2 regions of the Arthrobacter sp. Y3223164 genome follow, and region 1 is predicted to be linked to the other one. Evidence: predicted binding sites of a transcription regulator. Region 1 holds the regulator's gene; the other holds the start of a gene.
The links. Region 1 encodes LexA, which represses DNA repair genes until DNA is damaged. Its sites were predicted from a motif close to TCGAACANNTGTTCGA; they were not measured.

Region 1 (4,595 bases):
ACCCTGGAGGAGGTTGCCGACGCCGACGTCATCCTGCACGTCGTCGACGTCTCGCATCCCGACCCGGAGGGCCAGATCGCCGCGGTGCGCGAGGTGCTGACCGAAATCGAAGCACGGCACATTCCGGAAATCGTCGTCTTGAACAAGGCCGATGCCGCCGATCCGTTCGTGGTCGAGCGACTGCGCCAGCGTGAACCGCGGCACGTCGTGGTTTCGGCGCGGACCGGGCAGGGCATCGATGAGCTGCTTCGGCTCGTCAGCGAGACAATCCCGCGGCCCAGTGTGAAGCTGCAGCTGCTGGTGCCCTACGACCGCGGCGAAGTGATTAGCCGCCTGCACAATGAAGACGCCGAGATCCTCTCCATGGAGCATGGCGGGGACGGCACGCGGCTCGACGTGATGGTGCGCGAGGGCCTGGCATCGGAGCTGGAACAGTTCCTCCGGCATGACTGACCTCCAGGTTCCCGCCGGTGAGGCGCTGCGGCTGCTTGACGTCGCCGTACAGGAGATGGGCGGGCAGCACCGTGCCGGCCAGCACGAGATGGCGGCGAAAGTAGCCGAGGCCTTCGAGCGCCGGCAACACCTGCTGGTGCAGGCGGGCACAGGCACCGGCAAGTCGCTGGCCTACTTAGTGCCGCTCATGGTCCAGGCGCTGGAGGGGGAGAAGCCGGCGATCGTCTCCACGGCAACGTTGGCGCTGCAATCGCAGATCGTCAAGCGGGACCTGCCCCGGCTGTTGGAGGCCGTCGCCGACGAGCTGCCCAGGCCGCTGGACGTCGCTTTGCTCAAGGGCAGGAACAATTACCTCTGCCTGCACAAGCTCGCGGGCGGCTTTCCGGACGAGGACGCGCCGGCGGCGCTGTTCAGCCTCGGCGAGGACGCGGTGCCGCATCCTTCTCCGGCCGGCGCAGCGTCGGCTTCCGGCGCCTCGGGCGCGCTGGGCAAGGAAGTCGTGCGCCTGCGCGAGTGGGCGCACGAGACCGAAACCGGGGATCGGGATGAACTGGTGCCCGGTGTCAGCGATCGGGCCTGGCGGCAGGTCTCCGTCGGCTCCATGGAGTGCCTGGGCGCCCAGAAGTGTCCCCTGGCCGCCGAGTGCTTCAGCGAACTGGCACGGGGCCGCGCGGCGGAGGCAGACATCGTGATCACGAACCATGCCATGCTGGCCATCAACGCCTTCGAGGGCGTCGCGGTACTCCCGGACTATGACGTGGTGGTCATCGACGAGGCCCATGAGCTGCAGGACCGCGTCACCAGCGCCGTCGCGGGGCAACTCTCCGCCGCCATGGTGCGTACCGCCGCCTCGACGGCACGCAAACACACGGGGATCAGCGTGGAGCCTTTGAACTCCGCCGCCGATGCGCTGGAGGACGTCCTGCAGTCGGTGCCCACCGGCCTGCTGGCGGCCGGCCTACGCGAGGAGCATGAGCTGGTTCTCGCGCAGGTACGGGAAGCGGCCCGCGCGGCGCTCTCCGACTCGAAGCCCGAGGGTGCGGGGGCAGCGGACGGCGGACGGCAGATGGCGCGCTCACGGCTCGCGGCCGTGCTGGAACTGGCCGAACGGCTGCTGTCCGCTCCGGACTCCCGGGAGGTCATCTGGGCGACCCGTCCCAGCACCTATGGCGAGGCCGGCGACTACGCCGCCAATGACGACCAGCCGGCAACGTTGAACATAGCGCCGCTCTCGGTGGCGTCCCGGCTGCGTGAGGGCTTGTTCGACGACCATACCGTTGTGCTGACATCGGCGACGTTGTCGGTCGGGGGGACCTTCGATGCCGTCGCCGGGTCGCTCGGACTGCTCGGAGCCGGCGCGCCCGCCTATTCCAGCGTGGACGTGGGCAGCCCCTTCGATTACCCCAGGCAGGGCGTGCTCTACGTGGCGTCGCATCTGCCGAAGCCGGGCCGGGGCACCAGCCCGGAACAGCTCGATGAACTCGAGGAGCTGCTGCTGGCCTCGCGCGGCGGCGCCCTGGGCCTGTTCTCCTCGCGGCGTGCGGCAGAAGAAGCCGCGGCCGAGTTGCGCGGGCGCACCGACCTGACCATCCTGTGCCAGGGCGAATCGTCGATGGGCGCGCTGGTCCGCCAATTCGCCGAAGAGCCCGACACCTGCCTGTTCGGCACCATGACGCTCTGGCAGGGCGTCGACGTTCCCGGTTCCGCGTGCCGGCTCGTGGTCATCGACCGGATTCCGTTCCCCCGGCCGGATGACCCGCTCACGACTGCCCGAACCCGGTCCGTGGCGCAGTCCGGGGGAAACGGTTTCATGACGGTCTCGGCGACCCATGCGGCCGTGCGGCTGGCCCAGGGAGCCGGCAGGCTGATCCGCGCGTCAAACGACCGTGGAGTGGTGGCCGTGTTGGACTCCCGGCTGGCGACGGCGCGCTACGGGAGTTTCCTCCGCAGCGCCCTGCCGCCCTTCTGGAGTACCAAGGACGGCGCCACGGCCCGCCAGGTCTTGGAAAGGCTGGCTACGGCCTCAGCCTGAACGGGTTGGGGGCACGCCCGTTCCGGAGCGAGCGGGGCCCTGCGCGGGGACCGCCCGTGCGGGCAGGGGATCCCGGGGTGGCTGCAGCGCGGACCGGGGAGACCGGGCGCGTCAGAGGGCCCGCATCACCGAGACAACCTTGCCCATGATGGTTGCGTGGTCGCCAAGAATCGGTTCGTACTGGGTATTCTGCGGCAACAGCCAGGTGTGGCCGTCGCGCTGCCGGAAGGTCTTGACCGTTGCTTCGTCGTCGAGCAGTGCCGCCACGATGTCGCCGTTCTCGGCCGTGTGCTGCTGGCGGACCACGACCCAGTCGCCGTCACAGATGGCCGCATCGATCATGGAATCGCCCGAGACCCTGAGCATGAACAACTCGCCGTGTCCCACCAGTTGCCGCGGCAGGGGCATGACGTCCTCGACCGCCTGGTCCGCCAGGATCGGCCCGCCCGCTGCGATCCTTCCCACCAGCGGCACCATCGCCGTGTCGGATGACGTGGTCAGCTCGGATACGGCGACGCCGCTGGAGCTGCGCAGCTGTTGCGGTTCATCAACTCCGACGATTTCCACACCCCCGTGCTCGAGTGTCAGCGGGGTCAGGATTTCCATGGCACGGGGACGCTTGGGGTCGCGCCTGATGTAGCCCATCTTCTCCAGTTGGGCCAACTGGTGCGTGACGCTGGACAGGCTTGCCAGACCGACCGTGTCACCGATCTCGCGCATGGACGGAGGGTATCCGTGGGACATGACGGAGCGCTGGATGGTTTCCAGGATCTTCTTCTGCCTCGGCGTCAGGCTGCGCCCCACTTTGACGGGCCGGCCGCGTCGCTTCGCTCCGGCAGTGGTGGTGGTCTCTTCCGACATGTCCGGCCCCGGTCTCCCCGTAGTGGTCCCTGCGCCGGCGCCGTAGCGGAACCGCACATGGACTGTTGTCTCAACTGTTTTGTCGGTGGCGGCTGATGCACTGCTCTTACTGCCGCCCGACGCTTACAACGCTAGGCGAGGCGGTAGCGAATTTCAAACATTTGTTCGACTGAGTCTCGACAATGTTCGATCACCAGTGCTAAAACTGTAGAAGACGTATTCGAAGATACGTTCGAATACCGTTGCAAGACGATCGAAACCAGCCGAAATAGATCGAATATCGGAAAGGTGGCACCATGTCCGCCCAGCTCGCACCGCAGCCCGCCGGCCTTCGTACCAGCACAGGCCTGCGGCTGACCCGCCGCGGCCGTTTGTTGCTGATCGGCCTGCCGCTGATGCTCGCCGCGGCCGCAGCCCTGACCCTGATCGGTTTCTTCACTGCTCCGGCAATGGCCGCCGCCGGGGGGCTGGGGCCGGGGCCGGCGGCGACCGTCACGGTCGGCAGCGGCCAGTCACTGTGGGACATAGCAGTGCAGTCCGCGCCGGACCGCAACCCCCACGATGTCATTTTCGAGATCGCGCAATTGAACGGCCTGCAGGGGGACATCGTCCACGCCGGGCAGCAGCTGCTGGTCCCGTCCGCGCGCTGAGGCAGCCGTAATATGAGCTGCTTCGGCCCGCCCGATTCCTGCCCCGGGCGGGCCGAAGCTTAAACTGGATCGGTGAGTGAGCAGTTAGAACGCCTGAACCGCCTGCCGTTGCGGGAAAATCTCCGGGGCCTGGAGCCCTATGGTGCGCCCCAGCTGGAGGTTCCCGTCCTCCTGAACGTCAACGAAAACACCCATGGCCTGCCCGATGCTGTCCGTCAGGCCATCGTCTCGGCCGTCAGCGAGGCTGCCGCGGGTCTGAACCGGTATCCGGATCGCGAGTTCACGAAGCTGAGGACGGCGCTGGCCCGCTACTTGGGGCACGGCCTCACCGCAGAGAACATTTGGGCCGCCAACGGATCGAACGAGGTCCTGCAGCAAATCCTCCAGGCCTTCGGCGGCCCCGGCCGCACCCTGCTGAGCTTCCCGCCCACCTATTCCATGTACCCGCTGCTGGCCAGCGGGACGGACACGGATTATGTGGCCGTTCCGCGGGGGGCAGACTTCACGCTGTCCCCGGACGCTGCCGCCGCCGCTGTGGCCGGCTCCGCGGCAAACGTGGTCGTTCTTTGCTCCCCGAACAACCCGACGGGCACCGCCCT
Region 2 (4,595 bases), on a different contig from region 1:
GCTGGGCGACCTGCCGTGGTGGATCACCGTCGTCATCCTGGTCCGGGAGCTGGGCATCACCCTGCTGCGTTTCGTTGTCATCCGCTACGGCGTCATGCCGGCCTCGCGCGGCGGCAAGTTGAAGACCGTGCTGCAAACCCTGGCGATCTTCCTGTACCTCCTGCCGCTGGAGGCGTGGCTCGGATCCTGGGCCGTCTGGGTCGCCTTTGCCGTCATGGCGGTCGCCGTCGTCGTCACCGTCGCAACAGGCATCGACTACGTGGTCAAGGCAGTGGCGCTGCGCCGTGCCGCCCTCGCGAAGCCGCAGGGCCGGCCGTGAGCACGTCCGCATCCGTGGTCGTAGGGGCCGCCATCGCCCGGAAGGTGACCTTGGCCACGGCCGAATCACTGACGGCGGGAATGGTGGCGGCGGAACTGGCCACCGTTCCGGGAGCTTCGGGCGCGCTCCGCGGCGGCGTGGTGTCCTACCAGAGCCGGATCAAGACGGCGGTGCTCGGCGTCGACGCGGGCCTGCTCGAGCGCGAGGGCGCGGTCACGGAAGCGGTCGCCTGCCAGATGGCCGACGGCGCCAGGCGCGTGTTGCAGGCTGACATCGCGGTATCCACGACCGGGGTGGCGGGACCGGAACCGCACGGGGGACGGGACGTGGGAACCGTGTGGATCGGCGTAGCCTCTCCGGAGGGCACGCGCGCCGTCGGATACCGTTTCGAGGGGGACCGCGCCCGCATCCGGCGGCTGGCGTGTGACGCGGCCATCGAACAACTGGGCCTCGCGATCGACGCCGCTCCCGGTCCCGCCGGCACCGGAGATTCGGGCCCGGGAACAAAAACTTTGATTCAGTAGTTATCAAAGGGTGTCAGCAACTGTTACGTTGTTGGCCTAGGCTTGGAAGACAGCGGCGCAAGCCGCATACCTCATGAGGGAGCAAGGCGATACAGATGGTAAAGCAGCCCGTGTCCGTAAACGGTGTAGTCCGTTGGCGTGATGTGGGATTGGCCGAAGAACCGCGTACGGAGCAGAAGGAGCGCAAGATGGTGGTGCTACGACACGAGATTGGCGACGTCCTCCGCGATGTCCGGCAGCGTCAGGGACGCACCCTTCGAGAAGTGTCGCACAGCGCCCGCGTCTCCCTCGGATACCTGAGCGAAGTCGAACGCGGCCAGAAGGAAGCATCGTCGGAACTCCTGTCCTCGATCTGCTCTGCCCTGGACGTTCCCCTGTCGCACATGCTCCGCGAAGTCAGCGACCGGGTCGCGGACGCCGAGGGCGTCGTCATTCCCGACACCGTTCCGCAGGAACTGTCCCGGGAGTTTGTCGGGGCCATTCCCGACGAGCTGCCCGACGAGCTGCGCGGGCTGGCTTCCGCCCGCTACTGACCCGAAAACCTGAACCGGCCGGTTCCGCCCCGTGGCGGACCGGCCGGTTTTTGTTGTGCCCGCCGGTGCCACGCCGCGCCTCTCGTCCCGGAGGTTGTGCCGCTAGTGGACGGGCGGCTCGTTGGCGTACGAAGCGTTCAGCCGGTCCAGCAGTTGTCCCAGCGTGGACAGGTCCTCGACGGACCAGTCGCCAAGCCGCTCGTGGAAGGCGACTTTGCGGGCGGCCTGTGCCTCGGCCAGCTTTTCCAGCCCGGCCGGAGTCAAGGTGATGGATTGGGCCCGTCCGTCCAGTGGATCAGCCTCCTTGCCAACCAGTCCCAACTGCTCCAGCATGGCGATCTGGCGGCTCACGGAGGGTTTGCCCACCCCGATGGCGGCCGCCAGTTCGGTCAGGCGCATGGAGCGCTCCCGCTGCAGGATCAACAGCAGTCCGTAAGCGGCAGGTTCCATGTCCGGGTGGACGTTTCGTGCCACCCGGTGCGAATTCGCCCTGGCCCGGCGCCAGAGCAGGCTCAGCTGCCGTTCCAGTGCTTCGATGGCCGCATCGAACCCTGCATCTGCGCTGCCTGTGGCGTGGTCTGTCATGGGCTCATTGTAATGAGCAGCATGCACACGCAGGGCAACGGCGGCCTGACGCGCCGTACCCATATTCCGACGGCGCCGAATCTCCGTCCGGCCCGGTTGAGGCCGGACGGACACGTGAGAAGATGGACGCGTGCGAACCAGTGACTTCTGGCGGTTGATGGACGATGAATTCGGTCCCGCATACTCGCATGTCCTGGCTGCCGACCTGGTGCTGGGTCAACTCGGGGGCCGTACCGCGGCCGAAGCGCTGGCCGCGGGAATCCCGCCCAAAACCGTGTGGCTGGCCCTCTGCGATGTCCAGGACGTTCCGCCCGAGCGGCGCTGGGGCAAGGACCGCGAGCCGCGCGGCTGAACAGACACGCCGCGCCCAACGCCGATATGTTCGAAAGTGTGTTCGGATCCCGCTAAGCTTCTACACAGACCCCCGAGTGGACGGATCATCCACACGCTCCGCTGCCGATCCCATTTTGTCCGAACCGGCGGTTACGGTCGGAAGACGTCAAGACAAAAAATGGCCCGAGGGCCGCAAGAGACTGAGGTGAACAATGGCCGCACCAGCTGACCGCGAGAAGGCACTGGAAGCTGCGCTGGCGCAGATCGACAAGCAGTTCGGCAAGGGGTCGGTGATGCGGCTCGGCGACGACACGCGCGCCCCGATCGAAACGATCTCCACCAGCTCGATCGCCTTGGACGCTGCCCTGGGGATCGGCGGCCTGCCGCGGGGCCGCGTGGTGGAAATCTACGGTCCGGAATCTTCCGGCAAGACCACCGTGGCGCTCCATGCCGTGGCCAGCGCCCAGCGCAACGGCGGCATCGCAGCCTTCATCGACGCCGAGCACGCGCTGGACCCGGAATACGCCAAGAAGCTCGGGGTGGACACCGACGCCCTGCTGGTGTCGCAGCCGGATACCGGCGAGCAGGCCCTGGAAATCATGGACATGCTGATCGGCTCCGGCTCGCTGGACATCATCGTGATCGACTCCGTCGCAGCCCTCGTGCCCCGCGCGGAGATCGAGGGCGAAATGGGCGACAGCCACGTGGGCCTCCAGGCGCGCCTCATGAGCCAGGCCCTGCGAAAGATCACCGGGCGGCTCAACCAGTCCAAGACCACGGCCATCTTCATCAACCAGCTGCGCGAAAAGATCGGCGTGTTCTTCGGCAGCCCGGAGACCACCACCGGCGGTAAGGCGCTGAAGTTCTATGCCTCCGTGCGCATCGACGTGCGCCGCATCGAGACCCTGAAAGACGGCGCCAACCCGGTGGGCAACCGTACCCGCGCCAAGATCGTCAAGAACAAGATGGCTCCGCCCTTCAAGCAGGCCGAGTTCGACATTCTGTACGGTCACGGCATTTCCCGCGAGGGCGGCCTGATCGACATGGGCGTGGAACATGCGCTGGTCAAGAAGTCGGGCGCCTGGTTCACCTACGACGGCGACCAGCTGGGCCAAGGCAAGGAAAACGCCCGCAAGTTCCTGATCGACAACCCGGACCTGGCCGATGAGCTGGAGCGCAAAATCCGGCAGAAGCTCGGGATCGACCCCGTTCCGGACAGCGGAGAAGAAGGCGGACCGAAGCTCAAGGCAGTCGACGGATTCTAGGTGGCCCGCAGGCACGGTCCGGCCGCCGGGCCAACGCCGGGCAGTCCGGCCGACCTGGCGCCCGAGGCGGATCCTCATGCGGTGGCACGCTCGATTGTGCTGGGCGCGCTGACACGGTCCCCGAAAAGCCGCGCGCAGCTGGCCGCAAAGCTGGCTGAGCGCGGCGTCCCGGACGACGTCGCCGAGGCGGTGCTCGACCGATTCGAAGAGGTCAATCTCATTGACGACGCCGGGTTCGCCGAAATGTGGGTGCGCAGCCGCTCCCAGACCCGCTCCTTGGCGCGCGCTGCCCTCAAGCGGGAACTCGGGGAGAAGGGCATTTCCGGCGACATCGCCGAGCAGGCACTTGACCAGCTATCGCCCGACGACGAGCTGGAAGCCGCGCGGGGACTCGTTCGCCGCAAGATCCGTCCCGACTGGGAACTGAACGACAGGTCGGCCAGGGATAAGCATCTGCGGCGGTTGGTTTCGATGCTGGCCCGGAAGGGCTATCCGCCCTCGCTGGCCTACCGGGTCGCCGACGAGGAACTCGGCACCGCCGCCAACCCCGAGTTCTAAGCGGCTCCGTTATGCAATTGAGACTTTCCGCGGTTTGGTCGGTATCATTGTGCGACTGTGAGCCCCTCGCAGAATCAACGACGCAAATCCACCCAGCTACGCAGGATCAACCGCAGGCGGCGCCGCCTCCGGATCGCGGCGGGGTTGACTCTCGGCTCTGTGGCCGCCCTCGGCGCAACCGGGGCAGCGGGCGCCCTCCACAACGGCCATAGCCCGTCCGCAGCGGTGGGATTCATCGCAGCCCCGGTGAAGCAGCTGATGGGGTGGAGCGACCCGGACGAGGGGCAGCGGCCGTTGGCGCGTGCGGCCCAGCGGCAGCAAACGGAGGAAGCGTCCACCGACGCAACCGCTCCGAAGGCCGCCCGGGCTCCGGAGGCGCGCACGGAAGAAAAGGAAACTGCCGCCGCACCGGCGCCCGAAACCCCTGCGGCAGAGCCCGCGGAGAAGGAAGCCTCCGGCCCGACGGATCCGGGGCAAC

Region 2: the regulator LexA is predicted to act here: its motif matches at 2,344-2,359, upstream of recA (recombinase RecA).

What each region holds. Positions count from the first base shown of each region.
Region 1 covers NZ_JBNHGF010000074.1:2,270-6,864, forward strand. Annotated here, with positions in the region: gene hflX (GTPase HflX) at 1-453, shown strand, start outside; gene AC5RUJ_RS06140 (ATP-dependent DNA helicase) at 446-2,485, shown strand; gene lexA (transcriptional repressor LexA) at 2,597-3,346, opposite strand; gene AC5RUJ_RS06150 (LysM peptidoglycan-binding domain-containing protein) at 3,643-3,996, shown strand; gene AC5RUJ_RS06155 (histidinol-phosphate transaminase) at 4,069-4,595, shown strand, end outside.
Region 2 covers NZ_JBNHGF010000199.1:541-5,135, forward strand. Annotated here, with positions in the region: gene pgsA (CDP-diacylglycerol--glycerol-3-phosphate 3-phosphatidyltransferase) at 1-319, shown strand, start outside; gene AC5RUJ_RS10670 (CinA family protein) at 316-843, shown strand; gene AC5RUJ_RS10675 (helix-turn-helix domain-containing protein) at 939-1,376, shown strand; gene AC5RUJ_RS10680 (MarR family winged helix-turn-helix transcriptional regulator) at 1,479-1,961, opposite strand; gene AC5RUJ_RS10685 (DUF3046 domain-containing protein) at 2,092-2,313, shown strand; gene recA (recombinase RecA) at 2,507-3,559, shown strand; gene AC5RUJ_RS10695 (regulatory protein RecX) at 3,641-4,117, shown strand; partial or broken gene AC5RUJ_RS10700 (hypothetical protein) at 4,343-4,595, shown strand, end outside.